DNA from 3 places in the Luteibacter anthropi genome. Region 1 is predicted to be linked to each of the others. Evidence: predicted binding sites of a transcription regulator. Region 1 holds the regulator's gene; each other region holds the start of a gene.

Region 1 (9,797 bases):
CGTTCGGTGGCCAGTTCGTGTCCCAGGCGATGAGCCTGGGCTTCGCCGAAGTGGTCAACCCGGGCGTCGGCGGCAGCACGCCTGTGCTCAGCCAGTTCTACACGATGATGGTGACCCTGCTGTTCCTCGTGATGAACGGCCACCTGCAACTGATCGACCTGCTCGCGGAAAGCTTCCGCAGCCTGCCCGTGGGCGAACAGGGCATCGGTGCCGATGGCCTGTGGGTGGTGCTGAGCTTCGCCACCCACCTGTTCGGGGGCGCGGTGCGCGTGGCCCTGCCGGCACTCACCGCCGTGCTTGTCGTCAACCTCGGCTTCGGCGCCATCAGCCGTTCGGCACCGTCGATGAACCTGTTCGCCGTGGGCTTTCCCATCACCATCTGCCTGGGCATGGTCGCCGTGTGGCTGGCCCTGCGTGGCCTGCCGAGCGCGTTCGACTCCCTGCAGACCGCCGCGTGGGAAACCATGCGCGGCCTTATCGGGAGGTAGTCGCGATGAGCGAGCAGTCCGACAAGGAAGACCGCACCGAATCGCCCAGCGAAAAACGCCTCCGCGAAGCCCGCGAGAAGGGCGAGCTGCCGCGTTCGCGCGATCTTTCCACGGCGGTGGTGGTGCTCTCCGGCGTGGCAACGCTTATCGCCTCGCGCGAGAAGATGGCCGAGCACGCCGCCAACATCATGCATGTAGGCCTGCGTTACCACCGCGACGATCTGCTGGGGCCCGACGGCTTGCGTCATGCGCTCGCCACGGCGGCACTGGAAGGGCTGAAGCTGCTTGGCCCTGTGTTCGTGGTGACCATGGTGGCCTCCATCGCGGCACCGGCCCTAATGGGCGGACTCAACTTCTCGATGCAGGCCCTGGTGCCGAAGTTCGACCGCCTGGACCCGATCAAGGGCTTCGGGCGCCTGGTTTCCGTGAATGGCCTGGTGGAACTGGGCAAGTCCGTGCTGAAGCTGTTGCTGATCGGCGGCGCCCTGGTGTGGTTCCTGCGCCGCAGCACGCTGGACATGTTCTCGGTAGGCAGTGGTCCGGTCAGCGAAGGCATTGCCAAGGCCTTCGGCATCTTCGGCCATGCCTCGCTGGTTTTTGCCTGCGCTTTGGGCGTGATCGCGCTGGTGGATGCGCCATGGCAGAAGTACAGCTTCACCACGAAGATGAAAATGACCAAGCAGGAGGTCAAGGACGAGCACAAGGAGAGCGAAGGCTCGCCGGAGCTGAAGTCAAAAATCCGTCAGGTGCAGCAGCAGATGGCGCGCCGCCGGATGATGCAGGACGTGCCCACGGCCGACGTGATCATCGCCAACCCGACGCACTTCGCGGTAGCCCTCAAATACGACGAAAACCGCATGGGAGCGCCACGCGTGGTGGCCAAGGGCGTGGACGTGATCGCCCAGCAGATCCGCGAGATCGGTGGCGGTGCGAAGGTTCCGGTGGTGGAAGCCCCGCCGTTGGCACGAGCCTTGTATCACACGACGGAAATCGGACGTGAAATCCCCGCGGCGCTGTATGTGGCCGTGGCCCAGATCCTGGCCTACGTGTTCCGGTTGAAGCAGGCGATTGCCATGGGTGATCTCCCGCCCGATCTGCCGACGCAGGACATCGATCCGGAACTGCTCGGTCCTTACCGCATGGATAACTGAAGACATGGCAGCCTCCACGAACCTCATGGGCACCTTCCGCCAGATCGGCCGCCGCGGCGTCGCGGCGCCGGTGGCGATGCTGATCATGCTCGGCATGATGATGCTGCCGTTGCCCCCGTTCATGCTGGACCTGCTGTTCACCTTCAACATCGCGTTGTCGCTGGTGATCCTGCTGGCCACCATGTACGTGATGCGGCCGCTGGAGCTGGCCTCGTTTCCCACCGTGGTGCTGTTCGCCACCTTGTTGCGCCTGGCGCTGAATATCGCCTCCACCCGCGTGGTGCTGCTGCACGGTCATAACGGCCCCGGTGCCGCCGGCAAGGTGATCGAGGCCTTCGGCGAGTTCGTCATCGGCGGTAACTTCGCGGTGGGCTTCGTGGTGTTCGCGATCCTCACCATCATCAACTTCGTGGTGGTGACCAAGGGCGCCACCCGCGTGTCCGAAGTGACCGCGCGCTTCACCCTCGATTCCATGCCCGGCAAGCAGATGGCGATCGATGCCGATCTCAACGCCGGTCTGTTGACGCAGGAGCAGGCGCGCGAGCGCCGCCAGGAAGTGCGCGAGGAAGCCGACTTCTACGGTTCGATGGATGGTGCCTCCAAGTTCGTACGCGGCGATGCGTCGGCCGGCATCCTGATCCTCGCCATCAACATCATCGGCGGCTTCTTCATCGGCATGCTCCAGCACGGTCTGTCGGCGTCCGAGGCTGCGCGCACTTATACGCTGCTGACCATCGGCGACGGCCTCGTGGCCCAGGTGCCGGGCCTGATGCTCTCCATCGCCACGGCGGTGATCGTCACCCGCGTGTCCAAGTCGCAGGAGATGGGCAAGCAGGTGATGGGCCAGCTGTTCGGCCAGCCCAAGGCGCTGGGCGTGGCGGCCGCCGTGCTCGGCACGATGGGCCTGATTCCGGGCATGCCGAATATCCCGTTTCTCATTCTCGCCGCCGCCGCTGGCTTCGGCGCATGGAAGCTGCACCTCAACCAGCAGGGCGGTGCCGCGGGTTCGACTCCCGCCTCCGCGCCCGGCACCGAGCTGGCGCTGGAAGCGGCGCCGCCGGCCGAGCGTACCGAGCTGTCGTGGGAAGACGTGGCCCAGGTGGACACCATCGGCCTGGAAGTGGGTTACCGCCTCATTTCGCTGGTGGACAAGGCGCAGGGCGGCGAGCTGATGGCGCGGATCAAATCCGTGCGCCGCAAGCTGTCGCAGGAGCTGGGTTTCCTCGTGCCCTCGGTGCATATCCGCGACAACCTCGACCTCGCGCCGCATGCTTATCGCATCTCGCTGATGGGCGTGCCGATGGGTGAAGCGGAGATCCACACCGAGCGCATGCTCGCGATCGATCCGGGTCGCGTGCACGGCACGGTGAACGGTATTGCCACGCGCGATCCGGCCTTCGGCCTGGATGCCGTGTGGATCGAGCCGGGCCTGCGCGAGCACGCCCAGACCCTCGGCTACACGGTGGTGGATCCGGCCACGGTGATCGCCACCCACCTGTCGCACATCCTGCAAAACCACGCCCACGAACTCATCGGTCACCAGGACGTGCAGCAGTTGCTGGACCGCCTGGCCCAGCAGACGCCGAAGCTGGTGGAAGACCTGGTGCCCAAGCGCCTGTCGCTGGGCGCCATCGTGAAGGTGTTGCAGAACCTGCTGGCCGAGCGCGTGCCCATCCGTAACTTCCGCGGCATCGTGGAATCGCTGGCCGAGCATGCCGGCCAGAGCCAGGACCCGGGTGTACTCGCCGCCGCCGTGCGCGTGACGCTGGGTCGCCAGATCGTGCAGGAGATCGCCGGCCTGGGTACCGAAGTGCCCGTCATTACTTTGGCGCCGGACCTGGAGCAGATCCTGTTGCAGTCGTTGCAGGGTGGCGGCCCGGCGGGTGCGGCGGTGGAACCGGGACTGGCCGATCGCCTCCAGCAGAGCGTCGCCGATGCTACCCGCCGCCAGGAAGCGGCCGGCGAACCGGCCGTGTTGCTGGTTTCTCCTGCATTGCGCCCCTGGCTGGCCCGCTTTACGCGACATGTGGCCCAAAACCTGCATGTGCTTGCCTATAACGAGGTGCCGGACAACCGCCGCGTCAAGCTGGTGACGGCCCTCGGGCGCTGAGCATTGAGACACCGTTCGCCGATTCGCCGGCCGGACGGAACGAACATGGTGGTGTCCTCGAACCTGGGCACCGCGACGTAAGACAGGATCGAACGCATGAAAATCAAACGATTCGTTGCTCCCGACATGCGCCAGGCCATGCGCCAGGTACGGGACGAGCAGGGCCCGGATGCCGTGATCCTGTCCACGCGTCGCATGGACGACGGCATCGAGATCATCGCTGCGCTCGACTATGACGAGGCGCTGGTTCGCGAAGCCGGTTTCGCCTTCGACAACGTCGAAGAGAAGGCCGCCAGGCAGGCCCAGGCACCGTCGCCGATCCGTGCGATCCGTGAGGACCGCGACAGCGAGCGCGCCGCCCGCCTCGACCAGGCCCGCGCCGCGACGGCCGCCGTGGTCGAGCGTGCCGTGAAAAACCCGAACAGCGCCGCCCCGCAGCGGCAGTCCAGCGCCGCGCTGGCCGCCAGCGTCGCCGACGTGGTGCGTGCCGCCACGGTGAATCCGCAGAACGACATCGCCGTTACCGGCATGCGCGCCGAGATCAACCATCTGCGCGAAATGCTCGAAGTGCAGCTGTCCGCCCTGGCCTGGAACCAGATGGATCGCCAGCAGCCGCTGCATGCCCGCGTGCTGCGCGAGATGACCCGCCTGGGCATCGACGGCGACGTGGCGCGTGCCCTGTGCGCCGAGCTGCCCGCCGACATGACCGTGGAGCAGGCGCGCTACCTGCCGCTGGGCCTGCTGTCGCGCAACGTGCGCACCACCGGCCGTAACTTCGACACGGTGGGTGGCGGTGTCACCGCGCTGGTGGGCACCACCGGCGTGGGCAAGACCACCACCATCGCCAAGCTGGCCGCCCGCGCCGTGATGCGCCACGGCGCTTCGCGCGTGGCGCTGATCAGCACCGACCAGTACCGCATCGGCGCCGGCGCCCAACTGGAGCACTATGCCCGCCTGCTCGGCGTGCGCGTGTTCAACGCCAACGACGCCACCAGCCTGCGCAACGCGCTGCTCCAGCTGCGCGGCAAGCACACCGTGCTGGTGGATACGGCCGGCCTGGCCGGCAACGACCCGCGCCTGCAACAGCAGTTCGATACCCTGCGCGCCATGGCCGACGTGCGCACCTGCCTGGTGCTGGCCGCCAACGCGCAGTCCCAGGCCATCGACGACGCCATCCGCGCCTATGCGCCGCTGGGGCCGCAGAGCGCCATCCTCACCAAGCTCGACGAGGCGCCGCTGGTCGGCGGCGTGCTCTCGGCCGTGATCCGCCATGGCCTGCCGCTGGATTACACCACCGATGGCCAGCGTGTCCCCGAGGACATCGCCTCGGCGGATGCACGCAAACTGGTCTGTCTCGCCGCCCAAAGGGTGAAACAGCGCACAGAAGAGCCCGACGACGCCATACTTGCCGATCGGTTCGGCATGCCGGCGACGGCGCTGGCATGATCAGGACGACCCGACCCGTGACCTCGGCATCTGCAAACGCATACTCTTCCCCGGCAGCGAAATCCTTCATGAGCACACACGTCGACAACACCCAGGCTGCCGGACTCGAATGGCTGTCCGACCGTCGTCCTACCCGCAGCATCGCGATCGCGGGAGGCAAGGGTGGCGTGGGCAAGACCACGGTGGCGGTCAACCTCGGCATGGCCCTGGCGATGGGCGGCCGTGACGTGCTGCTGCTCGATGCCGACCTGGGCATGGCCAACATCGACGTGCTGCTGGGCCTGCAACCGGTGCGCCACCTGGGCCACATGCTCGAAGGCGCCTGCCGCATCGAGGATCTGGTACTGGAAGCCGCGCACGGGTTGAAGGTGATCCCGGCCACTTCGGGCACCCGACGCATGGCCCAGCTGCCCAATATCGAGCACGCCGCGGTGATCCGCGCGTTCGACGAATACCCGCTGGCCCCCGAATACCTCATCGTCGACACCGCCGCCGGCATCTCCGACAGCGTGTCGATGTTCGCCGCCGCCTCCGACGAGGTGGTGATCGTGGTCTGCGACGAGCCGGCCTCCCTGACCGACGCCTACGCGCTGATCAAGGTGCTCTCGCGCGAGTTTGCGGTACACCGCTTCCGCATCGTCGCCAACATGGTCCGCCATGCCCAGGAGGGCAAGGCGCTGTACGAGAAGCTGTCCCGGGTGACCGGCAGGTTCCTCGACGTATCGCTCGACTTCATGGGCATGGTGCCGCACGACGAGTACCTGCGGCAGGCCATCCGCCGCCAGTCGGCGGTGGTGGATGCCTGGCCGAGCAGCCGTTCCGCGGTCGGATTCAAGAATCTGGCCAGGTCGGTCGATACATGGGGTGAACCCGAAACCCGGGCACAGGGACGCATTGGCTTCTTTGCCGAACGTTCCCACTTGGGAGGAGGGCTGCCGTTGTGAGCGTGGCGAGCGAATACCTTGAAATTACTCGTGTTCCCGCGGACCAACTGGTAAAGACCCATGCGCCGCTGGTACGCCGTATCGCCTATCACCTGATGGGCAGGCTGCCGCCGAGCGTGGACGCGAACGACCTCATGCAGGCCGGGATGATCGGTTTGCTTGAAGCCGCAAGAAATTATTCGCCGACTCGCGCGGCCAGCTTCGAAACCTATGCGGGCATCCGCATACGTGGCGCCATGCTGGACGAACTGCGCAAGACGGACTGGACTCCGCGCTCCGTCCACCGGAAGTTGCGCGAGGTAGCGGAGGTAACGAGGCAGATCGAAAACGAGACGGGTGGCGACGCCGACGACGCGGAAGTGATGAAGCGGCTGGGCATCGACGCCATGGAGTACAACCAGATCCTGGCCGACGCGGCGAGCGCGCGTTTGCTGAGCCTGACGGCGCCCGAAGGCGACGAGGGCGCAGCCATCGACGTCGCCGATCCGGATGCTGCCGGACCGGAAGGCACCTTCGAGCAGGACGGCATGCGCGATGCGCTGGCGCAGTCCATCGATGGCCTGCCCGAGCGCGAAAAGCTGGTGATGTCGCTGTACTACGATGAAGAGCTCAACCTGAAGGAAATCGGTGCGGTGCTGGGTGTAAGCGAATCGCGGGTGTGCCAGATCCATGGCCAGGCCCTGATCCGCCTCCGCGCTCGCATGTCGGGTTGGAAAGAAAAGCATTGACGGCATCCGGGGGTGCCGTCGCCGGGTAAGAAACGCGCAGGTACAGGCGGAGAGACGTTTTGGACAAGAACATGAAAATCCTCGTGGTGGACGATTTCTCCACCATGCGGCGCATCGTCAGGAACCTGCTGGTGGAACTGGGCTTCACCAACGGCCTGATCCAGGAAGCCGAAGATGGCAACGCCGCGCTGGCGCTGCTGCGTTCGCAGTCGTTCGACCTCGTGGTCACCGACTGGAACATGCCGAACATGACCGGTATCGAGCTGCTTCGCGCCATCCGTGCCGATGCCGCCCTCAAGGCGATGCCGGTGCTGATGGTCACGGCGGAGAACAATCGCGACCAGATCATCGCCGCCGCACAGAGCGGCGTGAACGGCTATGTGGTCAAGCCGTTCACTGCGGTCACGCTGAAGGAAAAACTCGACAAGATCTTCGAACGCCTCGCCGCGGCGGCAGGCTAAGGACACCGCATGAACTCCACGATTTCCGCCGGCCAAGAGGTCGCTCCCGAACTGCGTGACCTGCTTGAGGCCGATGATCCGGCCGCCGTTGAGCAGGCGCTCGATCGCCTGATCCGCAGCCGCGAACAGCACCTGTTCCTCGCCCTGGGCCACCTCGCGCGCGACCTGCACGAGTCGGCCCGCCGTCTCGCCGCCGACATTTCGCACGACGGCAACCCGGGCAACATGAGCGACGCGCGCAAGCACCTGCTCGACGTGCTCGAAATGAGCTCGCAGGCCGCCCATCGCACGCTCGATTTCAGCGAAAAGCTGCGTCCGCAGGCCCAGTCACTGGCCACGCAGGCCGACGAAGTGCTGGTGCTCGACCCGGCCGACCCGTCGTTCGCTTCCAGCGCCCGTGCGCTGGCCGTGCGCGTGGGCGACTTCGCGCAGAGCGCCGACATCGGCCTGGGCGAGATGGTCGAGGCGCAGTCCTGGCAGGATCTCTCCGGCCAGCGCGTGGCCCGCGTCGAAGCCTTCATGGCCAAGGTCGAATCCTCGCTGGTGGAGCTGGTGCGCCTCACCGGTTCGCTGGCGGGCGGTGCGGCTCCGGCGGCGGACAAGGTCAGCCAGGACGAAGTGGATCGCCTGCTCAGCGAATTCGGTTTCTGAGCGCGCCATGAGCGTGGAGCTGGACAACGAGCTGCTCAACGTCTTCCTGATCGAGGCGCGTGAACTGCTTGAGAGCCTGGGCGAACAGCTCGTGGACCTTGAGTCCTCGCCCGGTGACGTCGATCTGCTGAACGCGGTGTTCCGTGCGTTTCACACCGTAAAGGGCGGTGCAGGCTTTCTCGGCCTGCACGCCATGGTGGAGCTGTGCCATCGCGCGGAGGATCTCCTCAACGAGGCGCGCAACGGTGCCATCGTGCTCGATGCCGGTTTCATGGATGCGTTGCTGGAATCGCTGGACCTCCTCAACGACATGATGCGCGCCGCCGACGGCGGCGTGCCCATCGAGGCCGCGCCGCGTTCGCTGCTGGATCGCCTGGTGATTCCCGGCCGCGTGGCCTCCGCACCCCCGGCCGCGCTCGCGCAGCCGGTGACCGCATCGGTCGCGGCGACAAGCGTGGCCGTGCCGAGGCCGCACGATCCCATCGAAGACGAATTCGAGGCCATGCTCGATGCCGCGCGCGCCGACCGGGCGCCGGCACCGGCTGCGTCGGGCACGATCAGCGACGACGAATTCGAGGCCCTGCTCGATTCGCTTTATGGCACGGGGGCTCCCGGTGCCGATGCAGGCGCGGCCGTGCCCGTGGTGGAAGCGGCCGCGCCTGTCGCGGACAGCAACGCCATCAGCGACGACGAATTCGAAGCCCTGCTCGATTCCCTGCACGGTACGGCCGCGCCGGGCGCGAACAGTGCCGTGGCGCCAGAACCGGTGCCCGTGGCAGCACCTGTGCCGGTTCCGGCGCCCGTGCAGGCGGCCTCGCCCGTGGCACCCGTCGTTGCGGCTGGCGAAGCAGCACCTGCCAGGGCCGCCTCCGAAAAGCGCACGGCCTCCACCGCCGACACAACCGTCCGCGTCGATACGCATCGCCTCGACAACCTCGTGGATGCGGCCGGCGAACTCGTGCTGGTGCGCAACCGCCTGACCAACCTTGCGCCGCGCGGCACCAACGATCCGATGGAACGTGCCATCGGCGAGCTGGAGCGCGTGGCCGAAGATCTCCAGAACGCCGTGCTGCGCATGCGCATGCAGCCGGTGGGCAAGCTGTTCTCGCGCTTCCCGCGCATCGTTCGCGACCTCGCCCGCCAGCTGGGCAAGGAGATCGAACTGGTGACCGAGGGCGAGGAGACCGACATTGACCGCACCGTGGTGGAGGCGCTGGCCGACCCGCTGGTGCATCTGCTGCGCAACTCCGTGGACCACGGCATCGAGATGCCGGACGTGCGCGCCCGTGCGGGCAAGCCGCGCTCGGGCACCGTACGCCTGGCCGCCGGTCAGTACGGCGACCGCATCGTCATCACGGTGACCGATGACGGCAAGGGCATGGATCCCGAGGTCCTGCGCCGCAAGGCCGTCGAAAAGGGCCTGATGGATGCCGAGCAGGCCGCGCGCCTGGAAGAACGCGAATGCTACGAGATCGTGTTCCGCCCCGGCTTCTCCACGGCCAGCGAGGTGTCCGACATCTCCGGTCGCGGCGTGGGCATGGACGTGGTCCGCACCAAGATCGTCGAACTGGGCGGCACGCTGTCCATCGACTCGCGCGTAGGCCATGGCAGCACCGTGCGTCTTTCGGTGCCGCTGACCCTGGCGATCCTGCGCGTGCTCATGGTGCGCGTGGGGCATCGCCTGCTGTCGCTGCCCATGTCCAATGTCGCCGAAGTGTTCGAGCTGGCGGACGGACAGGTGCAGAAGCTCGACGGCCGCATCGTCGCCAACCATCGCGGTCGCGCGCTGCCCCTGGCCGATCTCGGCCGCTGGGCCGG
Region 2 (9,797 bases), 2.3 Mb from region 1:
TTCGTCAATGATCGCGAATGCGTGGCGAAGCTGGCGCCGGTCGATCTGAAGCACGCCATCGCGCTTTATGCCGCGCAGGCCGGTCACGGTTCGCAAAGCGCCGTGCAGTCGCTGGCGTCGATCGCGGGCGCGGTGCTGGGGCATCCGGAGCAGGTGGCGGCGCTGGTGGATGGGCCGGTATCGCAGCGTCTGCTGGTTACGTATGCGCTGGCCCGCGTTGCGCCGCAGACGGCGGATGGTAAGCCGGAGCCGGTGCTGGTGACGCTTGTCGAGGCGCTGGCGAAGGTGGCACCCGACAAGATCGCCTCCGCCGATCGACTGGCTTCGCTCAACTATCAGCTGGGGCGCTATGACGACGCGGGGCGTCTCGTGGCGAAGGCCGACGGTCCGCTGGCCGCGTGGGTGCGTGCAAAGCTCGCGTTGCGCAAGGGCGATCGTGATGCGGCGGCGCGTGCCTATGCCGAGGCCGCGCAGGCGTTCCCGCGCGTGGACGATCCGAAGGCTTCGCTTGAACCATCGAGTATCGAGCAGGTGATGGGCGAGCGTGGCGTGTTGTCACTGGCGCGCGGCGAGTATGTCGAGGCGATGACGCGCATGTACGAGGCCGCGACGAACGTCGGTGGCGATGGCAATGTGTATGACTACGACGGTGAGGTATCCGGGGCCGGTTATGGCAACGACATGAACTACATCGCCGAGCGCGTGCTCACGGTGGATGAGTTGAAGTCGTTCGTGGATGCGCATGCGCCGGCATCGCCGCCTCCAGCGACGAAGCCGGACGACAAGGACGCGCCGTACCAGCCATTGCCTGTGAATGATCGCCTGCGATGGCTGCTGGCGCGTCGGCTTATGCGTGCGGAGCGTTATGACGATGCCTATGCGTACTTTCCGCAGGGCATCGACAAGCGTTTCTCCGACGTCGATCTGCGCGCCACGGCGAAGGCCTATGCGGAAGCTCTGCACGATGGCGATCATGCCTGGACGGACATCGGCAAGGCCGAGGCACGCTACACGGCCGCGAAGATCGCCCGTGAGCACGGCATGGAGCTGATCGGCTACGAGCAGGGGCCTGACTACGCCGACAACGGCGGCAATTTCCAGGGTGGCAGCGGCCAGTCGATGGATTCGCTCAAGGGCGACGACGTGACCGAAGGTGAGCGCCAGCGATTCCAGGCCAGCGCGGCGCAGCCGGATCGTCGCCTGCACTATCGCTATCTCGCCTCCGACAAGGCGGCATCGGCCGCCGACCTGCTGCCGCCGCGCTCGCAGGCCTTCGCGGCCAGCCTGTGCATGGCCACCCACTGGATGCTTGAAGGGCCGCCGGATTACAGCGAAGCGGATGATGGCGATACCACCAAGCCGCTGAACGAGCGGCAGCGCCGGGCGAAGGCGTACTACGCCCGGTATGTGAAGCAGGGGCCTTACGTGGAATGGGCCGATTCGTTCGGCTGGAACTGCGAGGAGCCGGATTTTGCCAGGGCGCGCGAGTTGAAGCGGGCCGAGCAGATCGTGGCGGCGAAGCGCTTCGTGAGGCACTGGCTGCCAGTGGAAATCGGCGTGATCGTCCTGCTCCTGGCCGGCATAGGCTGGCGCATCACCCGCCGCCGCAAGCCCATGTAGGAGCGCGCCTGCGCGCGACCGGTTGTCGCGAAAATCGGCAACCTTCCGTGTGGAACGGTCGCGCGCAAGGCGCGCTCCTACAGGGGCGGGGCAGGCGGGGGCCGATTGCGCGATAATCCCCTGCCTTGTGCACCACCGGCCTGCTCCGTGAAGAAATCCGACTTCGACTTCGAACTGCCCCCCGACCTGATCGCCCAGGCTCCCCTGGAGCGGCGCTCGGGCAGCCGGCTGCTCGTGCTCGACGTGCCGGGGCATAGCAAGAAGGACCGCAAGTTCTACGAACTGCCCGACATGCTCCAGCCGGGCGACCTGCTGGTGTTCAACGACACCCGCGTGCTGCCGGCCCGTCTTCACGGCCACAAGGAGTCGGGCGGGGCGGTCGAGATCCTGATCGAGCGGGTCACCGGGGCCCACGAGGCCCGGGCCCAACTCGGCGTCAGCAAGAAACCCAAGGAAGGCGGCCGCATCATCCTGGCCGACGGCAGCCTTATCACGGTGCTGGGGCGTGACGGCGAGTTCTTCCTGCTGCGCTTCGAGGGCGACGAGCCCCTGGAGCGCGTGCTGTCCCGCCTGGGCGAGATGCCGCTGCCTCCTTATATCGAGCGCGGCGCCGATACCTCCGACAAGGAGCGCTACCAGACCGTGTTCGCCCGCGAACCCGGCGCGGTGGCGGCCCCCACGGCCGGCCTGCACTTCGACGAAGCCCTGCTGCAACGCCTGCGCGACCGTGGCGTGGACTTCGGCTACGTCACCCTGCACGTGGGTGCCGGCACCTTCCAGCCGATGCGCGCCGAAGACGTGCGCGACCACACCATGCACCGCGAATGGCTCAACGTGGGCGCCTCGCTGGTGGAGAAGATCCGCGCCACGCGCGAGGCCGGTGGCCGCGTGGTGGCCGTGGGCACCACGGTGGTGCGGGCGCTGGAAAGCGCTACGGTCGAGGGTGTGCTGCGCCCGTTCGCGGGCGAAACCCAGATCTTCATCTTCCCCGGGTACCGCATCACCAGCATCGATGCGCTGATCACCAATTTCCACCTGCCACAGTCCACCCTGCTGATGCTGGTGTCCGCGCTGGCGGGCAAGGATGCGATCCTCGATGCCTACCGCTACGCGGTGCTCCAGCGTTACCGCTTCTTCTCCTACGGCGATGCCATGCTGATCCTGCCGCCGCCCCGGCCGGCCTAAAGCTTTCCCATGGGCGGCCGATAAGCCTGCCGAACACCTCCCCGGGGCAGTGTGTGCCGGGGGGTTCGACGGTAGGGATCATGGCCAGGAAATCCTCCAAAGACAGCGGGCGCGCGACGATCGCGCTTGACGCGGACCTGCGCATCGGCGCGGCTCCGGCGCTCCGTGACACCTTGCTGGCCGCCCTGGGCGGCGGCACACCCGTCGAACTGGACGGCACCACGGTGAGCCAGGTCGATACGGCCAGCCTCCAGGTGCTGGCCGCGTTTTCCCGCGACGCACGCGCGGCTGGCCTGGCGGTCAGCTGGACCGGTGCGAGCGACAGCCTCCGGCGCGGCGTGACCGTGCTGGGCCTCCACGAATTGATTGAACTGCCGGCGCCTGCCGGCGTGAACTGAAGGTGCACCGATGGCAAAGATTCTTGCGGTAGACGATTCGGCTTCCATGCGCAGCATGGTCGCCTTCACCCTGCGCGGCGCGGGCCACGATGTGGAAGAGGCCGACAACGGTCGTGCGGCGATTGACCAGGCCAACGTGCACAAGTTCGACCTGGTGCTGGCTGACGTGAACATGCCCGTGATGGACGGTATCTCGATGGTCCGCGAAATGCGCACCATGTCCGGCTACAGCGGCGTGCCCATCCTCATGCTGACCACCGAGTCGGACACCAACAAGAAGATGGAAGGCAAGGCTGCCGGTGCCACCGGCTGGCTGGTGAAGCCGTTCGATCCCGACCAGCTGCTGGCCACCGTCGCCCGCGTGCTCGGCTGATCCATCCCACGACGTTCGGTCTCTTCAGGGTTCCACCATGTCCAAAGTCGATCTGGCGCAGTTCCACAAGGCCTTCCACGAGGAGAGCCTCGACGGTCTCGACGCCATGGAGCAGGCGCTCCTTGCGTTGGACGAGGGTGCCGACGATCCGGAGCTGATCAACGTCGTGTTCCGTGCCGCCCATTCCATCAAGGGCGGCGCGGCCACCTTCGGCTTTGCCGACGTGGCGGCCTTCACCCATGTAGCCGAAAACCTGATGGACGAGGTCCGCAGCGGCCGTCGTGCGATGGAAAAGGCCGTGGTGGAGCTGCTGCTGCGCTCGGGCGACATCATCCGCGACATGCTTTCGTTGCAAATGGCCGGCCAGTCCGGTGCCACGGCCGAAAGCCAGGCATTGCTGGCCGAGCTGTCGGCCATGGTGTCGGGCGGTTCTGCGGCTCCCGCGGCCGCGAAGCCGGCCGCCCCGACCGAGACGGTCGAAGGCTGGGACATCGCCTTCCGTCCGTTCGACTACCTGCTGAAGTCGGGTAACGACCCGGCGCGCATGTTCCGTGAGCTGGAGGCCCTTGGCCCCCTGACAACCACGGTGGATGCCTCGACGCTGCCATCGCTGGCGGACATGGATCCGACGGCGTCGTACCTTGCCTACCAGTTGCGCCTTGATGCCGGTGCCAGGCGCGCCGCCGTGGAAGGCGTGTTCGACTGGGTCGATGGCGACTGCGAACTGACGGTGACTCCGCGCGTGGCCGCTGCGCCGGCCCCCGTGGTGGCGGCGGCCGCGCCCGCTCCGGCCGCGCCGCGTGCCGTGCGCGAGGTGGCGACCAACACCGAGGCCAGCTCGGTTCGCGTGGGCATCGAGAAGATCGACATGCTCATCAACCTGGTGGGCGAGCTGGTCATCACCCAGGCGATGCTGAGCCAGTTCAACGATGGTGTGCCCGCCGCGCAGCTGGAAATGTTCCGTCACGGCCTCGGTCAGCTGGCGCGTCACACGCGCGAGATGCAGGAGAGCGTGATGAGCATCCGCATGCTGCCTATCAGCACGGTGTTCAACCGTTTTCCGCGTCTGGTCCGCGACCTGGCGCAGAAGCTCGACAAGAAGGTGGTGCTCGACCTGCGCGGCGAGACCACCGAGCTGGACAAGACGGTGCTGGAGAAGATCGGCGATCCGCTGGTCCATCTGGTCCGCAACGCTATCGACCATGGCCTGGAGGGGCCGGACAAGCGCCTTGCCAGCGGCAAGTCGGATACCGGCACCCTGCGTCTGGAAGCCTTCCATCGCGGCGGCTCCATCGTGGTGGAAGTGGCCGACGACGGCGCGGGCCTCAATCGCGATGCCATTGTCGCCAAGGCCATCCAGCGCGGCATCATCGCCTCAGGCGAGGGCATGTCCGACGACGCCGTGGCCGAGCTGATCTTCGAGGCGGGTTTCTCCACGGCGGCGGCCACAACGGATCTTTCCGGTCGTGGCGTCGGCATGGATGTGGTCCGCCGCAATGTAATGGACCTGGGCGGCACGGTCGGCATCCGTAGCGTGCAGGGGCAGGGCACCACCTTCACCATCACCTTGCCGCTCACCCTCGCGATCATCGACGGCCTCACGGCTGCCGTGGGCGGCGAGACGTATATCGTGCCCCTGGTCTCCATCGTGGAATCGGTGCAGGTGAAGACCGACGCCGTGCGCAGCGTGGTGGGCGGCGGCGAGCTGTTCCGGTTCCGCGAGGACTGGCTGCCCATCGTGCGCCTGTACGACGTGTTCGGCTGCGACGGCCAGCGTCTGGGTGTGGAAGAGGGCATCGTCATCGTCGTGGAGGCCGAGGGCACCCGCATCGGCCTGTTCGTGGACGAGCTCATCGGCCAGCAGCAGGCCGTGGTGAAGTCGCTGGAAGCCAACTACCGCCGCGTGGCGGGTATTTCCGGCGCCACCATCCTCGCCGACGGCTCGGTGGCCCTGATCGTCGACGTCACCGGCCTGGTCCGCATGCAGACCCGCCGCAAGGCCGCCTGAGCAAACCCTGTAGGAGCGCGCCTGCGCGCGACCGGCACAGGGCGCCCCCCACACGGCTCCGCACCACCCCCTGTAGGAGCGCGCCTGCGCGCGACCGGTATTGGCGTAGATGTTGTCTTTCGCGAAAACCGGTCGCGCGCAAGGCGCGCTCCTACATTAAAGAGAAAGGGCTCAAGTCCGGGCGGTTGCTGCCGATACCCATGCCGAAGGGGGCCATAGGCTCTGTATCGATTCGCCGTGGGAAGGACATGAACCAGCCAGCCAGCACCGTCGCCGCGACCGCCGAGGCCGCGCAGTACCTGACCGTCAACCTCGGCAACGAGGAATACGGCGTCGATATACTCGCCGTCCGCGAGATCCGTGGCTGGACGCCCGTCACCCGTATCCCGCAGGCCCCGTCCTACGTACTGGGCGTGCTCAACCTGCGCGGCGCCATCGTGCCCGTGCTGGACCTGCGCCTGCGCTTTGGCCTCACCCGTGAGGAATACACCGCCACCACCGTCTGCGTGATCGTGATGGTGGCCGGCCGCCAGTTCGGCATCGTGGTCGATGCCGTGTCCGATGTGGTGGAGGTCGCCCCCGGCGGCGTCCGCCCGGTGCCCGACATGGGTACCACCGTCGATACCGAATACCTGAAAGGACTCACCTCCGTCGGCGAGCGCATGGTTCTCCTGCTCGACGTGGACCGCCTGCTTCAGCCGCAGGACGCACAGATGCTGGAAGCCGCGCTGGCTTCCGCCGAAGCGAAAGCCGTCGCCTGAGCGTAAGAACGCCGGCGGGGGGGAGCCCGTTCGGTGTGTGAAGCCTGGACCGCCCTTGCCGCACCTTGACGATTGGAACCGTGATGAAGAAGTTCAACTTTAAGATTCCCGCCCTGACCATTCGTGGCCGCCTCTATGGCGTGCTCGGGCTGCTCACGCTGATGTTGTTCGGCGGTGCGGCGGTGGGTCTGGGTGCCATGCACTTCCAGAATGAAGGCATGCGCCAGATTTACGAGGAAGAGCTGGTTCCGTCGGAGCTGCTGAGCCGGATCAACACCGAATCGCTGATGTCGTTCGTGGTGCTGGGCGAGGCGGCCGCCAAGGTCGGCAGCCCCGACCAGGTGAAGCAGAAGATCGCCGAATTCCAGAAGTACCAGACGGAGATGGAAGGCAACAAGGCCGTCTTCGTGAAGGTGCCGATGTCGGACGACATCAAGAAGCTCTTCGCCAAGTGGGAGTCCACCAACGACGACTACGCCTCGGCCAAGAACGACATGGTGGATGCCCTGAACCAGGGTGACCAGGGCGCCACCGACGTGCTCGAGCTGCAGGTCCGTCCGTTGCTGATGGATCGCCAGTCGCAGCTGGGCAAGCTCATCGAAGCCAAACGCGACGAAGCCTCGAAGATCTTCGACAAAGAAACCTCGCAGTACAAGACGATCCGCACGCTGTCGATCGCCTCGCTGATCATCGGCCTGGTGATCTGCCTTGCCATCGCCGTACTGGTCATCCGCTCGATCATCCGCACGCTGTCGCACACCGTGTCGGTGGCCCACGAAATCGCCGCCGGCAAGCTCGGCCACGATATCCAGGTCACGCGTAACGACGAACTGGGCCAGCTGCAGTCCGCCTTCCGCGCCATGGACGATCGTCTCGCCGCCATCGTCACCGAAGTGCGCCACGGTTCCACCTCGGTCAGCACGGCGGCGCAGCAGATTTCGCGCGGCAACGACGATCTCTCGCAGCGCACGCAGGAACAGGCTTCCAGCCTGGAAGAAACGGCCTCGTCGATGGAGGAAATGACCTCCACCGTGAAGCAGAACGCCGAGAACGCCAGCCACGCCAACCAGCTCGCCCGCGGTGCCCGCGAGCAGGCGGAGAAGGGCGGCGAAGTGGTCGCGCAGACCGTCGTCGCCATGCGCGAGATCAATGCCTCGTCGAAGAAGATTTCCGACATCGTCAGCCTCATCGACGAAATCGCCTTCCAGACCAACCTGCTGGCGCTCAACGCCGCCGTGGAAGCGGCGCGTGCGGGCGAGCAGGGCCGTGGCTTTGCCGTGGTCGCCACCGAAGTGCGCAACCTGGCCCAGCGTTCGGCCGGTGCCGCCAAGGAGATCAAGGGCCTCATCAACGACAGCGCAGGCAAGGTCAAGGCCGGTTCGGAGCTGGTGGACCAGTCGGGCAAGGCGCTCGCCGAGATCGTCGACAGCGTGAAGAAGGTGACGGACATCGTTGCCGAGATCGCCGCCGCCAGCTCGGAGCAGTCGGCCGGTATCGACCAGGTGAACCACGCCGTGCTGCAGATGGACGAAATGACCCAGCAGAACGCCGCGCTGGTGGAAGAGTCCGCCGCTGCCGCCCGTGCGATGCACGAGCAGGCCACGGAACTCAGCCGCCAGGTGTCGTTCTTCCAGGTCAGCGGCCAGGCCGCTGCCCGCGTGCAGCGCAAGGACGCCACCCAGGTCGAGATGGAAACCGTGTTCGCCTCCGTGCGCAGCAGCGCCCCGGCGCAGCGTCCGTCCCGTCCGGTGGAATCCGCCGACAACGGCGTGTGGAAGGAATTCTGATCGATGGCCGCGCTCGCCAACAACGGCGATGCCGTCGTGCTGGCGGGCGCCACCGGTCCGTCCCTGGGTGACGCCGATTTCGCGTTCCTGCGCGATTTCGTGCTCCAGCACTGTGGCATCTCGCTGGGCGAGCACAAGCGCCAGCTCGTGCAGGGACGCCTGTTGCGTCGCCTGCGCGCGCTGAACCTCTCCGGCTTCGGCGCGTACTGCGACCTGCTGCGCAGCGATCCGGACGGCGAACTGGGCGAGCTGGCCAGCTGCATCAGCACCAATGTCACCTCGTTCTTCCGCGAGATGCATCACTACGACCTGCTGGTGGACGAGTTGCTGCCCCGCTGGCTGGCTGAGAAGAAGGGCGGTCGCCTGCGCATCTGGTCGGCCGGTTGCTCCACGGGCGAAGAGCCTTATGCGCTTGCGATGGTGCTGGCCGAGGCGCTGGAGCGCAACGGTTCGTCCATCGACGCGAAGATCCTCGCCACCGACCTGTCGCCGCAGGCACTCGACGTGGCGCGCAAGGGTGTTTACCCGGTGGATCGCCTGGGCGGTGTCGACGAAGCCCGCCGCAAGCGCTGGTTCCAGCGCGGTGAAGGTGCCTACGACGGCTATGCCCGCGTGCATCCGCGCCTGCGTGAGCTGGTGACGGTGCAGCCGCTCAACCTGCTGCACGAGTGGCCCATGCAGGGCCAGTTCGATGCCATTTTCTGCCGCAACGTGGTCATCTATTTCGACAAGCCCACGAAGCAACGCCTGTTCTCCCGTTATGCCGGCATGCTGGAAAGCCGCGGCTATCTTTTCCTCGGGCACTCGGAATCCATGTACGGACTGTCCGAGGACTTCGACCTGATCGGCCGCACGGTCTACCGGAAACGCACATGAGCGACACCTTCGTCGCGCAGCCCCGCACTTTCGTGGGTTTCGACCCGAAGAGCGTGCTGCCCGGCTTCGAGCACGTGCGCCGCTTCTGGGATCCTGCCCAGGAAGTGGTGACGGTAAAGATCCTGCCTGGCGAGTACTACGTCAGCGTGCAGGAAGAAATGATCTCGACCGTGCTGGGGTCGTGTGTCTCCGCCTGCATCCGCGACACGCGCCGGCGCATCGGCGGCATGAACCACTTCATGCTGCCGGAGCCCACGGGCGAGCGGGACGGCTGGAGCTCCACCGTGGGCCGCGCGGCGCGCTACGGCAACGACGCGATGGAACAGCTGATCAACGCCATCCTGAAAGCGGGCGGCCGTCGCGACGACCTCGAAGTGAAGATCTTCGGCGGTGGTCGCGTGCTGTCCACGATGACCGACATCGGCCAGCGCAACATCGCCTTCGTGCAGCGGTACATCGCCACGGAGAAGCTGAAACTGTGCGCGGCCGACGTGGGTGATATCTATCCGCGCCATGTCCAGTTCTTCCCGGTGAGCGGCAAGGTACGTGTGCGCCAGCTGCGCGCCGTCCATGACACTCATCTCGCCGATCGTGAGAAGCGATACCTCAAGCGATTGGCCGACGATCCGATAAAGGGAGAGGTGGAGCTCTTCTGACGCTCCATCTTGCGTTTCACGATCCGGTCGGCTTGCCGACAAGGATGTCCAGCCACTCAGCGGCAGAGCCCATGCAGAAAGTACGCGTTCTCATCGTCGACGACTCGGCCCTGGTTCGTAAGGTGCTGACCGC
Region 3 (9,797 bases), 1.6 Mb from region 1:
GGCCATCGCGATGTCGTGGTAAGAACAGACGATGTCGAGTGGATCGAGGCCAGCGGCGACTACGTGGGCCTGCACGTCGGCGAACGCTGTCACCTGGTGCGGGAGACCATGCAGCAGGTGGAGCGCATGCTCGACCCGTCGTGTTTCATCCGCATCCACCGTTCCACCATCGTGCGCGTGGACTGCGTGGCCGAGCTGGAAGCGCTATCGAACCGGGATTGCCTGGTGCGCCTTCGCGACGGCACCCTCGTGCGCGCAAGCCGGTCCTATGTGGATGGCTTGCGACGCGCACTGGGGCTCTGAGAGAGGGCCACCCAAGCGCCGCCAGGCGAGGGTCCGGGGGTCGGGGCGCGCGGCACCGGGTGGCCCGCGACGAGCATGGGCCGTGAGTGTGGAGATTGGTTCCAGATTCGATGGAGATCGGATCGAGCCGCTGCTCAGGCCGCAGGCGAACCCAAGCGGCGCAGTTCCACTGGCGTGAGGCCCGTCAGCTGACGCAGCGTGCGGGTCAGGTGGCTGTGATCGGAGAAGCCGCAGCGATGCGCCACATCCGTTACCGAGTGTCCCGTGCGAAGCAACTGGCATACAGCCTGTTCGGTCTTGAGCAGGCGCACGTATTCCAGCTGTGTGTAACCGAAGTGGATCGGGAAATACCGGGCGATGGTCACCGGGTGACACTCGGCGATTTCGCCCAGCAGTTTCAGCGGGCAGCGCTCGTTCCAGTGTTCGGCGAGAAAACCGCGCAGGCGTGCGGCCCAGTGCGTGCGCGACTGCGCGGCGATCCGCTGCGACGACGCCAGCCACTGCGCCAGCATGGCGCGGGCTTCCCAAGGCAGCTGTTGCACGTTGGTGCGCGACTCGCGGAACAGGCGCAGCAGCACGAGACTGGCACCCGGTGAGTTGGTGAGAGCCAGTGCGATATCGTCTTCGCTGAGCCCGAGGTCGCGCAGGTAAGCCGGCTGCACGTCGAGGTTGATTACATGACCGGACAGCGAATCGGCATGCACGCGGTAGGTCTCGCAGCGACGTACCAGCAGCACCTCACCGGGCGAGGCCTGCTGGCGGCCCGAGCGATGATCCATCAGCAGGCGGCCGGAAGCCATGAGCGTGATGCGAGTGGATGCCAGGGCGATGCGTCCGGCATATCGCGGCACTTCCAGCCACGCCCGCGAGGCCAGCAGACCGTCCAGTGGCCGGCCCACGTCGTCGCCGGCCACCGTATCGGTGCGCTGGGAGCGCTGGACAGCCCAGTCCGGTCCCGGCTCGCAGGCGGCATCGAAGTGCGGCGGATGGATGGACGCAGGCATGCGGGGAAGCGAGGTCGGCTTGCGGAAGATGACGCATCTTCCATGGTTCTACCTTTCGCGACAATTACTTGCGAGCGCCCGGTCGATGAGGCGTTCAGACGTCCCAGGCGGGTGCCAGGCCTTCGGGGCTCACTTCGCGGCCGCCCCGCTCCAGCGCTGCGATGGCTGCCATGTCGTCGTCGCCCAGATGCAGGTCGCGGGCCAGCAGGTTGCTGGCCAGGTTCTCGCGCCTGGTGGACGACGGAATCACCGCGTAACCCTGCCGGAGAGCCCAGGCGAGCGCCACCTGCGCCACCGTCGCCTGGTAGCGATCGGCGATGCGGGTCAGCACGGGATCGGCCAGCACCTTGCCGTAGGCCAGGGTCATGTACGAGGTCACGGTGATGTCCTGCGATGCAAGGAATGCCGTGAGCGAGCGGTTCTGCAGGTAGGGGCTCAGCTCGATCTGGTTGGTGGCGATCTCGCCCGCACCCAGCACGTCGATGGCCTCGCGGGTCAGGGCGATGTTGAAGTTGGAGATACCGATGGCACGGGTCAGGCCACGTGCCTTCACCGCGGCCAGGGCTTCCAGCGTTTCGGCCAGCGGCACGCCGTTGCCGGGGGCCGGCCAGTGGATGAGGGTGAGGTCCACCCGGTCCGTGCGCAGCTTTGCGAGGCTTTCTTCCAGGCTGGAAGCCAGCTTGGCGCGCGAGTGGTTCTCCACCCAGATCTTCGTGGTGAGGTAAAGGTCGTCGCGGGATACGCCGGACTCGGCTACCGCGTGGCCGACCTCGGCTTCGTTGCCGTAGATCTGTGCGGTGTCGATGGCGCGGTAACCGAGATCCAGCGCATGACGGACGGAATCGACGACGGTCTGGCCGGTCAGGCGAAACGTGCCCAGGCCGAAAGTGGGGATGCCCATGGCATGCTCCGGGGAAGTGAGGGAGGCGCGCATTCTCGGCCTCTTACCTTTGTCGAAAAAGCCGCGTATAAGCGAAATACACTTGAGCCGAACGCAACGATGAACATCACCCTCGACGAGATCCAGAACTTCATCACCGTCGTCGACACCGGCTCGATCACCAGCGCGGCGCAGCAACTCGACCAGACCGTCTCCGCCGCCAGCCGCACGCTGGGCCGGCTCGAACAGAAGCTCAAGACCACCCTGCTGCGCCGTACCACGCGACGCATCGAACTCACCGACGAAGGCCAGGCCTTCCTCGAACGCGCGCGCGAGATCGTCTCTGCCGTGGAAAGCGCCGAAGAGCAGATGGCCTCGCGACGCAGCCGGCCCGCGGGACGGCTACGCGTCGATGCCGCCTCGCCCTTCATGCTGCATGTCGTGGTCCCGCTCATCGCGGGCTATCGAGAACGCTTCCCCGAAGTGGACCTGGAACTGCACAGCAGCGAAGGCTTCATCGACCTGCTGGAACGACGCACCGATGTGGCCCTGCGCATCGGCCGGCTGCGCGATTCCACCCTGCATGCGCGCTCCATCGGCAGCAGTCGCCTGCGCTGCCTCGCCAGCCCGGCCTACCTCGAACGGTACGGCACGCCACGCAAGGTGGCCGATCTCGAAAAGCACATGCTGCTGGGCTTCACCGAACTGGACATGCTCAACGAATGGCCTTTGCTCGATGCCAAGCGCCAGCCCGTGCACATCAAGCCGGCCATCGGTTCGTCCAGCGGTGAAACGCTGCGCTATCTGGCCCTCGAAGGTAACGGCATCGTCTGTCTGTCGGACTTCATGACGCGGACCGACCGCGAAGCCGGCACACTGGTCGAGGTGTTGCCGAAAATGACTATCGAGCAACGCCAGCCGATCAACGCCGTGTACTACCGCAATACCGCGATCTCCGCGCGCATCGCCTCCTTCGTGAACTATCTGGCCGAAACCATCGGTGACCACGGCTTCGAACACTGAGGCGAAACGCCCGAAGTGCGAGGCAGGTCGCACTTCCCTGCCCGCGTTGTCCCCAATCCGTCATCGCTTGCGGCAAGAATGACCGCCTCGCGAACGGGGGATCCGTCGCCTTCTTGGGGAACAACTCATGCTCAATCGTCATGCGCGCGCGTTCTGCGTGGTTTTCGTCCTGTTTGTCGGCGGCGCGGTCCACGCGTCGGACACCCAGTGTCCCCAGCTCTTCCAGGGTGGTCAGGCTCCCGACCTGACCGATACCTCGCTGGCCGAACGCACCACGCCGCTGTGCTTCGATGCCTACTCCCTGCTTGCCTCCGGTGTCACCAAGGGCCCGCTGTGGTCCGCGGAGCACCTCACCGCGCAGCAGATCGCCGATGCGCAGAACACGCCGCGCAAGGATGCCTTTCACGCCGAGACCGCCATCCCCGTGGCGGATCGCGCCCAGTTGGCCGACTACAAGGGCAGTGGTTACGACCGCGGCCACATGACGCCGTCGGGTGACGAGCCGAATTCCAGCGCGCAGTACCAGAGCTTCTCGCTGGCGAACATGATCCCGCAGAGCCACACGCTGAACACCGGCAAGTGGGAGCGCATCGAAACCAGCGTGCGCACCATGGCCACCAACGACGGCGAAGTCTTCGTAGTGACCGGCCCGGCCTTCGACGGCCCGACGCCAGACACGATCGGTGCCGATGCCGTGATCGTGCCGAACTACACCTGGAAGGCCATCTACGATCCCAAGGTCGGCGCCAGCGCCTGGCGTTGCTCGAACATCGACACGCCGGTCTGCTCGGTGGTGTCGATCAACGCGATCATCACCGAGACGGGCATCGATCCGTTCCCGTCGCTGTCGGCCACGCTGAAGTCGCGCACGATCTCGCTGCCGCTGCCGAAGTGATGTGACGCCGGTCCGCCGGGCTCGTATGCCCGGCGGACCGGTGGCATCGGCAGCGCTCGACGGCGTGTGCGTCCAGGCTGGACAGAAAGTCTCGCCGAACCCATGATCGTCGCATGACCGATGTCCTTGCCACCTTCATTCCCGTTGCCGATGCCATTGCTGCCGTGCTGAAGCCGCATGCCGAAGTCGTGATCCATGATCTCGGCAACGGCCGTATCCGGCATATCGCCAATCGCATGTCACGCCGTGCACCGGGCGATGCATCGCTTACCGATATCGCGGATATCGAATCACTCGACGATGCGGTGATCGGACCCTATCCGAAGACCCATGCCGACGGACGCTCGATGAAGTCGGTGACTGCCGTGCTGCGCGACGGGCGGCGCAAGGCGGTGGGGCTGCTTTGCATCAACATCGATGTGAGCATGTTCGAGGCAATGCATGCGATGTCGAAGGAATTCCTGCGTTTTGCAGAGGCCGCACCGCGACCGGATGCCTTGTTTCGTGAGGACTGGCGGGAGGAAATCAACGATCTGGTGGGTGCGTTCCTTGGTGAGCGTGGCACGAGTCTGGCCGGTTTGGATGTAACCGAGCGTGAGGCACTGGTGGCGCAGCTGGATGAACGTGGGTTGTTCGATATCCGCCACGCAGCGAACTACATCGCCAAGGTGCTCGGTGTATCACGGGCGACGCTCTACAAGTCGCTGAAGCGCGTCAGGCAAGACGACCTGTAGGAGCGCGCCTTGCGCGCGACCGGGTTGTCTCGATCACCCGGTCGCGCGCAAGGCGCGCTCCTACACCGGCATTCATCGCGATCACCCGTTCGCGCGCAGGTCCGTCCCTACGTGAGTTCGAAGTAAGCCACTTCGCGACGGAGGATTTCCGCGCTCTCGCGCATGGCGCGGCTTGCGGCGGCGGCCTGCTCCACCATTGCGGCATTCTCGCGCGTGGTTTCGTCGATGCCGCGGATCGCGCCGTTCACCCGGGCGATGCCGTCGTTCTGTCCGCGAGTGGCTTCCATCACCGAACCCACCAGACCCGCAAGGGACGTTACCCGCTCCCCGATGCCTGTCAGTACCGCACCGGCCCGATCCACCGACGTCACGCCCGCCTGCACGGCTTCGTCGCTGGCACCGATCAGGCCGCGGATGTCGCGTGCCGCCTGCGCGCAGCGCTGGGCCAGTTCGCGCACCTCGGAGGCGACCACGGCGAAGCCACGGCCGTGCTCACCGGCGCGGGCGGCTTCCACGGCGGCATTGAGCGCCAGCAGATTGGTCTGGAACGCTACCTGGTCCACCAGATCGAGCACCTCATTCATGCGCTCGGTGGTGCGCAGGATCGTCCGCATGTTGTCGATGGCGGCCATCGCTACGCGGTGGCCTTCGTCGGTCATGTCGCGCGCCTCGTTCACGGCCGAATGCGCTGCGCTGGCATGGCCCAGGCCACCCGATACGGCACGTGCCATGTCTTCCATCGACGCGGAAGTATGCCGCAGGTGCTGTGCCTGGGTGCGCGTGCGATCGTTGAGTGCGTCGTTGCCGTGCGCAATGCCGCTGGCGGCATGCGCCACCAGGTCTGCGCGATCGCGTACCTGGGTCACCACATGACCCAGTTGCGCGTCCATGGCGGTGAGCGAGGTCAGCAAAGCACCGATCTCGTCGTTACGGCCCACGTCGATGCGCGCGCCCAGGGTGCCGCTTGCGATGGCCGATGCGACGTCGGTCGCCTGGCGCAACCGCCGGCCAAGCGAACGGATGATCGCCAGATCCATGGCGCTGGCAGCCAGCAACGCGATGGCGAGCAGCACGGCCGACACCGCCGCGCCGCGCTGGATATCCGCGTGCTGCGCTTCGGCCTGCGCCTTGCCGCCCGCGAGCGCCAGGGCGAAGAGGTTGGAGAAGTCGCTCTTCAGCGGTACGACGGCCGACTGCACGTCATTGGACAACTGAAGCTGTGCCAGGTCGAACTGTTCGGCCTTGAGCAGTTCCACGACATCGTCGATGGCCTTGTCAGCGGCCTTGCGGTGTTCGGCAGCCAGCGAGACCAGTTTTTTCTGCGCCACGCCTAGCCCGCTGGCTTCGAGCGACTTCCACTGTTTGTCGATGTCGTGTCGATCCGCACCGATGGCGGTCACCGCATCGTCCACGGCCGAGGGCAGGCGCATCAGCGTGGCATGCACGAGCGCATCGAGCAGGTCGTTGTAATCGTTCTGGATGTGGCCGACGTCCGCCACGGGTGCCAGCGTGTCGCCGACGACGGACTGCAGGCGCTCGTTGGCGGTTCGCAACTGCACGCCACCCACGATCCACAGGGCGAGCAGCAGGCAGATGGTACCGGCAAGGCGCAGGAGCAGGCGCGCGCGCAACGTCAGCTCAGGTAACGGAAGGCGGGAGAATCGCATGGCGCACTCACGGGGGACGGGGATGCCTTCGTGTCGGCCGGAGTTTCTGCAACTTTAGCGATTTTTGGCAAATTATACTTTTGTTTCAGTTAGTTGAAGATGTCATGACAACGCATTCACCGGGCGTCCGTCGAAGTGCACCACGTGCAGTCCGATGCCCGAATGCTTCGCCACGCGCTTGGCCGAAGCGGCAAGGCTAGCCACGGTCTCCGCATCGCGCGGAAAGGCTTCCGTGAAGCAGGCCACGCCCACGGCGACCGTGGTGATCGGAAAGAAACGCTGGTGACCGTGGCGGTCTTCGCTGTCGATGCCGCCGCGTGCACGATCCACGTCATCGAACAGGTTGCCGGCCATCGCATTGAAGCGCACGCGCATCTCCTCGCATCGCGACGTCCAGTCACTGCCCTGGAACACCACGAGGAAATCGTCGCCACCGATATGACCGACGAAGTCCGCATCCTGGCGAAGATCGCCGGTCAGCGTGCTCGCCAGCAATCGGATCATCTCGTCACCACGGAAATAGCCGTACTGGTCGTTGAACGGCTTGAAGTTGTCGAGATCGAAATAGGCGGCGGCGAACGCGCCACCGGATTGCAGCAGGCGCTCGATATGTTCGGTCACCGGCAGGTTGCCCGGCAGAAAGGTCAGCGGGTTGGCGTAGCGCGCTGCTTCCACGCGGATTTCCGTCACCCGTCGCACGAGGGCTTCGCCCGTTCCCAGCCCGAGGTAGCGACCCCGCGAGGTAATGACGAAACCGTCGCTCAGATAGCGCTGGTCTTCGCCGCGCAGGATGTCGGCCATGTTCTGCAAGGGCATGTGCTCGTCGCAGAGCAACGGTTCGGCGTGCATGAAAGTCGTGCAGGGTTTGCGGCCGAACAGCTCGCGGGCGAACGGCTGCGCCATGCGTTCGGTGAAGACACGCCGGTTGACGATGCCCAGGGGACGGCCATCGTCGACGATGGCCACCGCATGCAGGCGCGGTTCGGCGGCAAACAAGTCCACGATGTCTTCGTTGAGCTGCACGGATGACAGGCAGGGCGCCTCGATGAGCATATGGCCTGCCGTGAAGCGGCTGCCCGATACGGGGCCACGCGGACGCGGTGGTACGGGTACATGGCCCAGTGACAATGCGGCGACGACACGGCGTGGCGGCTCGCTCAGGGACTCCGCGCTGGGACGGGCAATCAGGAAACCCTGCGCGTACGGAATGCCCAGTTCGCGAAGCATCAGCAGGTCGGCTTCTTCCTCCACGCCTTCACCGACCAGCTCGGCACCGAGGGTTTCGGCGACGGAACACAGCGCGCGCACGATGGCGAGGCGTTCGGCGCTGTGCGCCAGGCCATTGATGAGGTAACGATCGATCTTGACGATCTCCGGGTGCACCTCGTTCCACATCTCGAAATTCGAATGCCCGTTGCCGAAGTCGTCGAGGGCCACGCGGATGCCACGCGCACGCAGGAATCCCAGCGCGTGGGCCAGTCGTGCCGGGTTGTCGACGATGTCGCGCTCGGTGATCTCGATGGTCACGCGGCTCACGTCGAGACCGTGCACCGACAAGGCCTCGATCACCTCCTCGGCCCGCACGCCTTCCTGCACCAGCGCCTGCGCGCTGAGGTTCACCAGCAGGCGCCCCGACAGGCCGCTTTCGACAAAGCGCTCCGCGATGCGGCGCACCGCCGCCAGTTCGAAGACACCAAGACGTCCACGCGCCCGGGCCAGATCCAGCAGGTCCGGTGGCGTCAGGTCGAACTGCGGCAAGGCCGACCGGATCAGGCCCTCATGCGCCACCACCTGTCCGGTGTCGATGCGGATCACCGGCTGGAAGACGGCGGTGAGGGATGTTCCGGCGAGGGCCTGCTCGATCAACGACGGTTCGCGACCGCCGGCTGGGCTGTTCATGGGCATCGTCGTGGCAAGGCCGGGGAACTGCCCCGTTAATCGGCCACCGAAGCGAATGCTTTAGTAAAAACCCTTCGAAATCAATTATTTCTGATTTGTGACATCGGCCATGACGCTCAAGCGTCAGCCAGTTCCAGTGCGCTCAGGTTCCAGCGGTCGAAGGTGAAACGGCCCTCGCGCAGCGCCAGCGGCGTGTAGGCGCAGTTGCCGTGGTGGTAATTCGCCGTGTTGCCATCGCCCAGGGCGCCCAGCACCGCACGCAGGCAATGACCGTGCGACAGCACGGCCACGCGCCGGTAAGGCAGAGCGCGCGCGGCTTCCAGCGCCGGCAGCATGCGCGCCGCCACGTCGTGCAGGGACTCTCCGCCACGGGCCGCCGCGCCCGGCTCGGTACCGCGCAGCACCTCGATCCATCGCGGGTTCTCGGCCATGGCCTCGGCGACCAGACGGCCCTCCAGTTCGCCAAAGCTGCGCTCCACCAGGCGCTCGTCGAGGCTTACCGTGCCACCGATGGCGCGCGCGGCGATCTCGGCCGTGCGACGCGCGCGCAGCAAGGGAGAACTGATGATGTGCCCGACGCCCAGGCTGGCGAGGCGACGCCCCAGCGCTTCGGCCTGTTCAAGGCCGGCGGTGGTGAGCGGACTGTCCTCCCTGCCCTGCGCGCGGCCGGCGACGTTCCATTCCGTCTCGCCGTGGCGGGCGAGAATCACTTGTTCGAGCATGGGGATGCCTGGGGAGAGAGTTCGCTCATTGTAACGGCGCGCTTCAACGCAGCTGGCTGTCCTTGCTTCCGCGCCGGTTGTAGCCGCTGAAAGCCGCTTCCTCGTGATCGGCCGCTTCCTGGCAGGCCACGCACAGCCGCACGCCCGGCACGGCCTTGCGGCGCGCCTCGGGAATCGGCTTGTCGCATTCCTCGCAGTGCTCCAGTCCGGGGCCATGGGCCAGCCGGCTGCGCACCCGCTTCACCGCGTCGTCCACGGTGGCATCGATCTGGTCCTGTACGGCGGTATCGCCCGCCCATCCGGTCGCCATGGGGCACCTCCACGCCATGCGGTCCCAAGTAACTGATTTATGGGCGGACGCGCCGTTTCAAAGGTCAGCTCGCAGCGGCCTTCAGCTTCGAGATATCGATCTTCGTCATCTGCATCAGGGCGCCCATGGAGCCCGCATTGCCGGCCAGATCGGCGATATCCCCCGGCACCACCTGCCAGGACAGGCCATAACGGTCTTTCAGCCAGCCACAGGCCGACGGACTGCCGCCATCGGTGAGCGCATCCCAGTAATGATCGATCTCCCGCTGGTCGTGACAATGCACCACCAGCGACAAGGCCTCGTTGAACCGGAACACCGGTCCACCGTTCAAGGCCGTCACCGGCTGGCCATCGAGCTCGA

Evidence for each region. The regulator FliA, encoded in region 1, starts transcription of late flagellar genes. The targets are predictions, from matches to a motif close to TAAAGTTTNNCNNNCNNNGGCCGATAA.
Region 2: KR767_RS01105 (chemotaxis protein CheW) is a predicted target of FliA. The motif match lies at 5,756-5,782, and genes of this name have one in related genera.
Region 3: KR767_RS06090 (methyl-accepting chemotaxis protein) is a predicted target of FliA. The motif match lies at 6,537-6,563, and genes of this name have one in related genera.

Annotation. Positions count from the first base shown of each region.
Region 1 is NZ_CP077072.1:2,928,800-2,938,596, forward strand. It holds gene fliR (flagellar biosynthetic protein FliR) at 1-488, shown strand, start outside; gene flhB (flagellar biosynthesis protein FlhB) at 494-1,639, shown strand; gene flhA (flagellar biosynthesis protein FlhA) at 1,644-3,749, shown strand; gene flhF (flagellar biosynthesis GTPase FlhF) at 3,846-5,195, shown strand; gene KR767_RS12775 (MinD/ParA family protein) at 5,264-6,139, shown strand; gene KR767_RS12780 (RNA polymerase sigma factor FliA) at 6,136-6,867, shown strand; gene cheY (chemotaxis response regulator CheY) at 6,927-7,328, shown strand; gene KR767_RS12790 (protein phosphatase CheZ) at 7,338-7,979, shown strand; gene KR767_RS12795 (chemotaxis protein CheA) at 7,987-9,797, shown strand, end outside.
Region 2 is NZ_CP077072.1:233,676-243,472, reverse strand. It holds gene KR767_RS01130 (hypothetical protein) at 1-1,620, shown strand, start outside; gene queA (tRNA preQ1(34) S-adenosylmethionine ribosyltransferase-isomerase QueA) at 1,768-2,805, shown strand; gene KR767_RS01120 (STAS domain-containing protein) at 2,886-3,203, shown strand; gene KR767_RS01115 (response regulator) at 3,214-3,576, shown strand; gene KR767_RS01110 (chemotaxis protein CheA) at 3,614-5,584, shown strand; gene KR767_RS01105 (chemotaxis protein CheW) at 5,833-6,345, shown strand; gene KR767_RS01100 (methyl-accepting chemotaxis protein) at 6,429-8,132, shown strand; gene KR767_RS01095 (CheR family methyltransferase) at 8,136-9,008, shown strand; gene cheD (chemoreceptor glutamine deamidase CheD) at 9,005-9,664, shown strand; gene KR767_RS01085 (protein-glutamate methylesterase/protein-glutamine glutaminase) at 9,736-9,797, shown strand, end outside.
Region 3 is NZ_CP077072.1:1,325,300-1,335,096, forward strand. It holds gene KR767_RS06060 (LytR/AlgR family response regulator transcription factor) at 1-303, shown strand, start outside; gene KR767_RS06065 (helix-turn-helix transcriptional regulator) at 438-1,307, opposite strand; gene dkgB (2,5-didehydrogluconate reductase DkgB) at 1,402-2,208, opposite strand; gene KR767_RS06075 (LysR family transcriptional regulator) at 2,308-3,210, shown strand; gene KR767_RS06080 (DNA/RNA non-specific endonuclease) at 3,338-4,105, shown strand; gene KR767_RS06085 (helix-turn-helix transcriptional regulator) at 4,219-4,839, shown strand; gene KR767_RS06090 (methyl-accepting chemotaxis protein) at 4,947-6,506, opposite strand; gene KR767_RS06095 (GGDEF domain-containing protein) at 6,609-8,405, opposite strand; gene KR767_RS06100 (histidine phosphatase family protein) at 8,522-9,127, opposite strand; gene KR767_RS06105 (DksA/TraR family C4-type zinc finger protein) at 9,171-9,437, opposite strand; gene KR767_RS06110 (VOC family protein) at 9,502-9,797, opposite strand, start outside.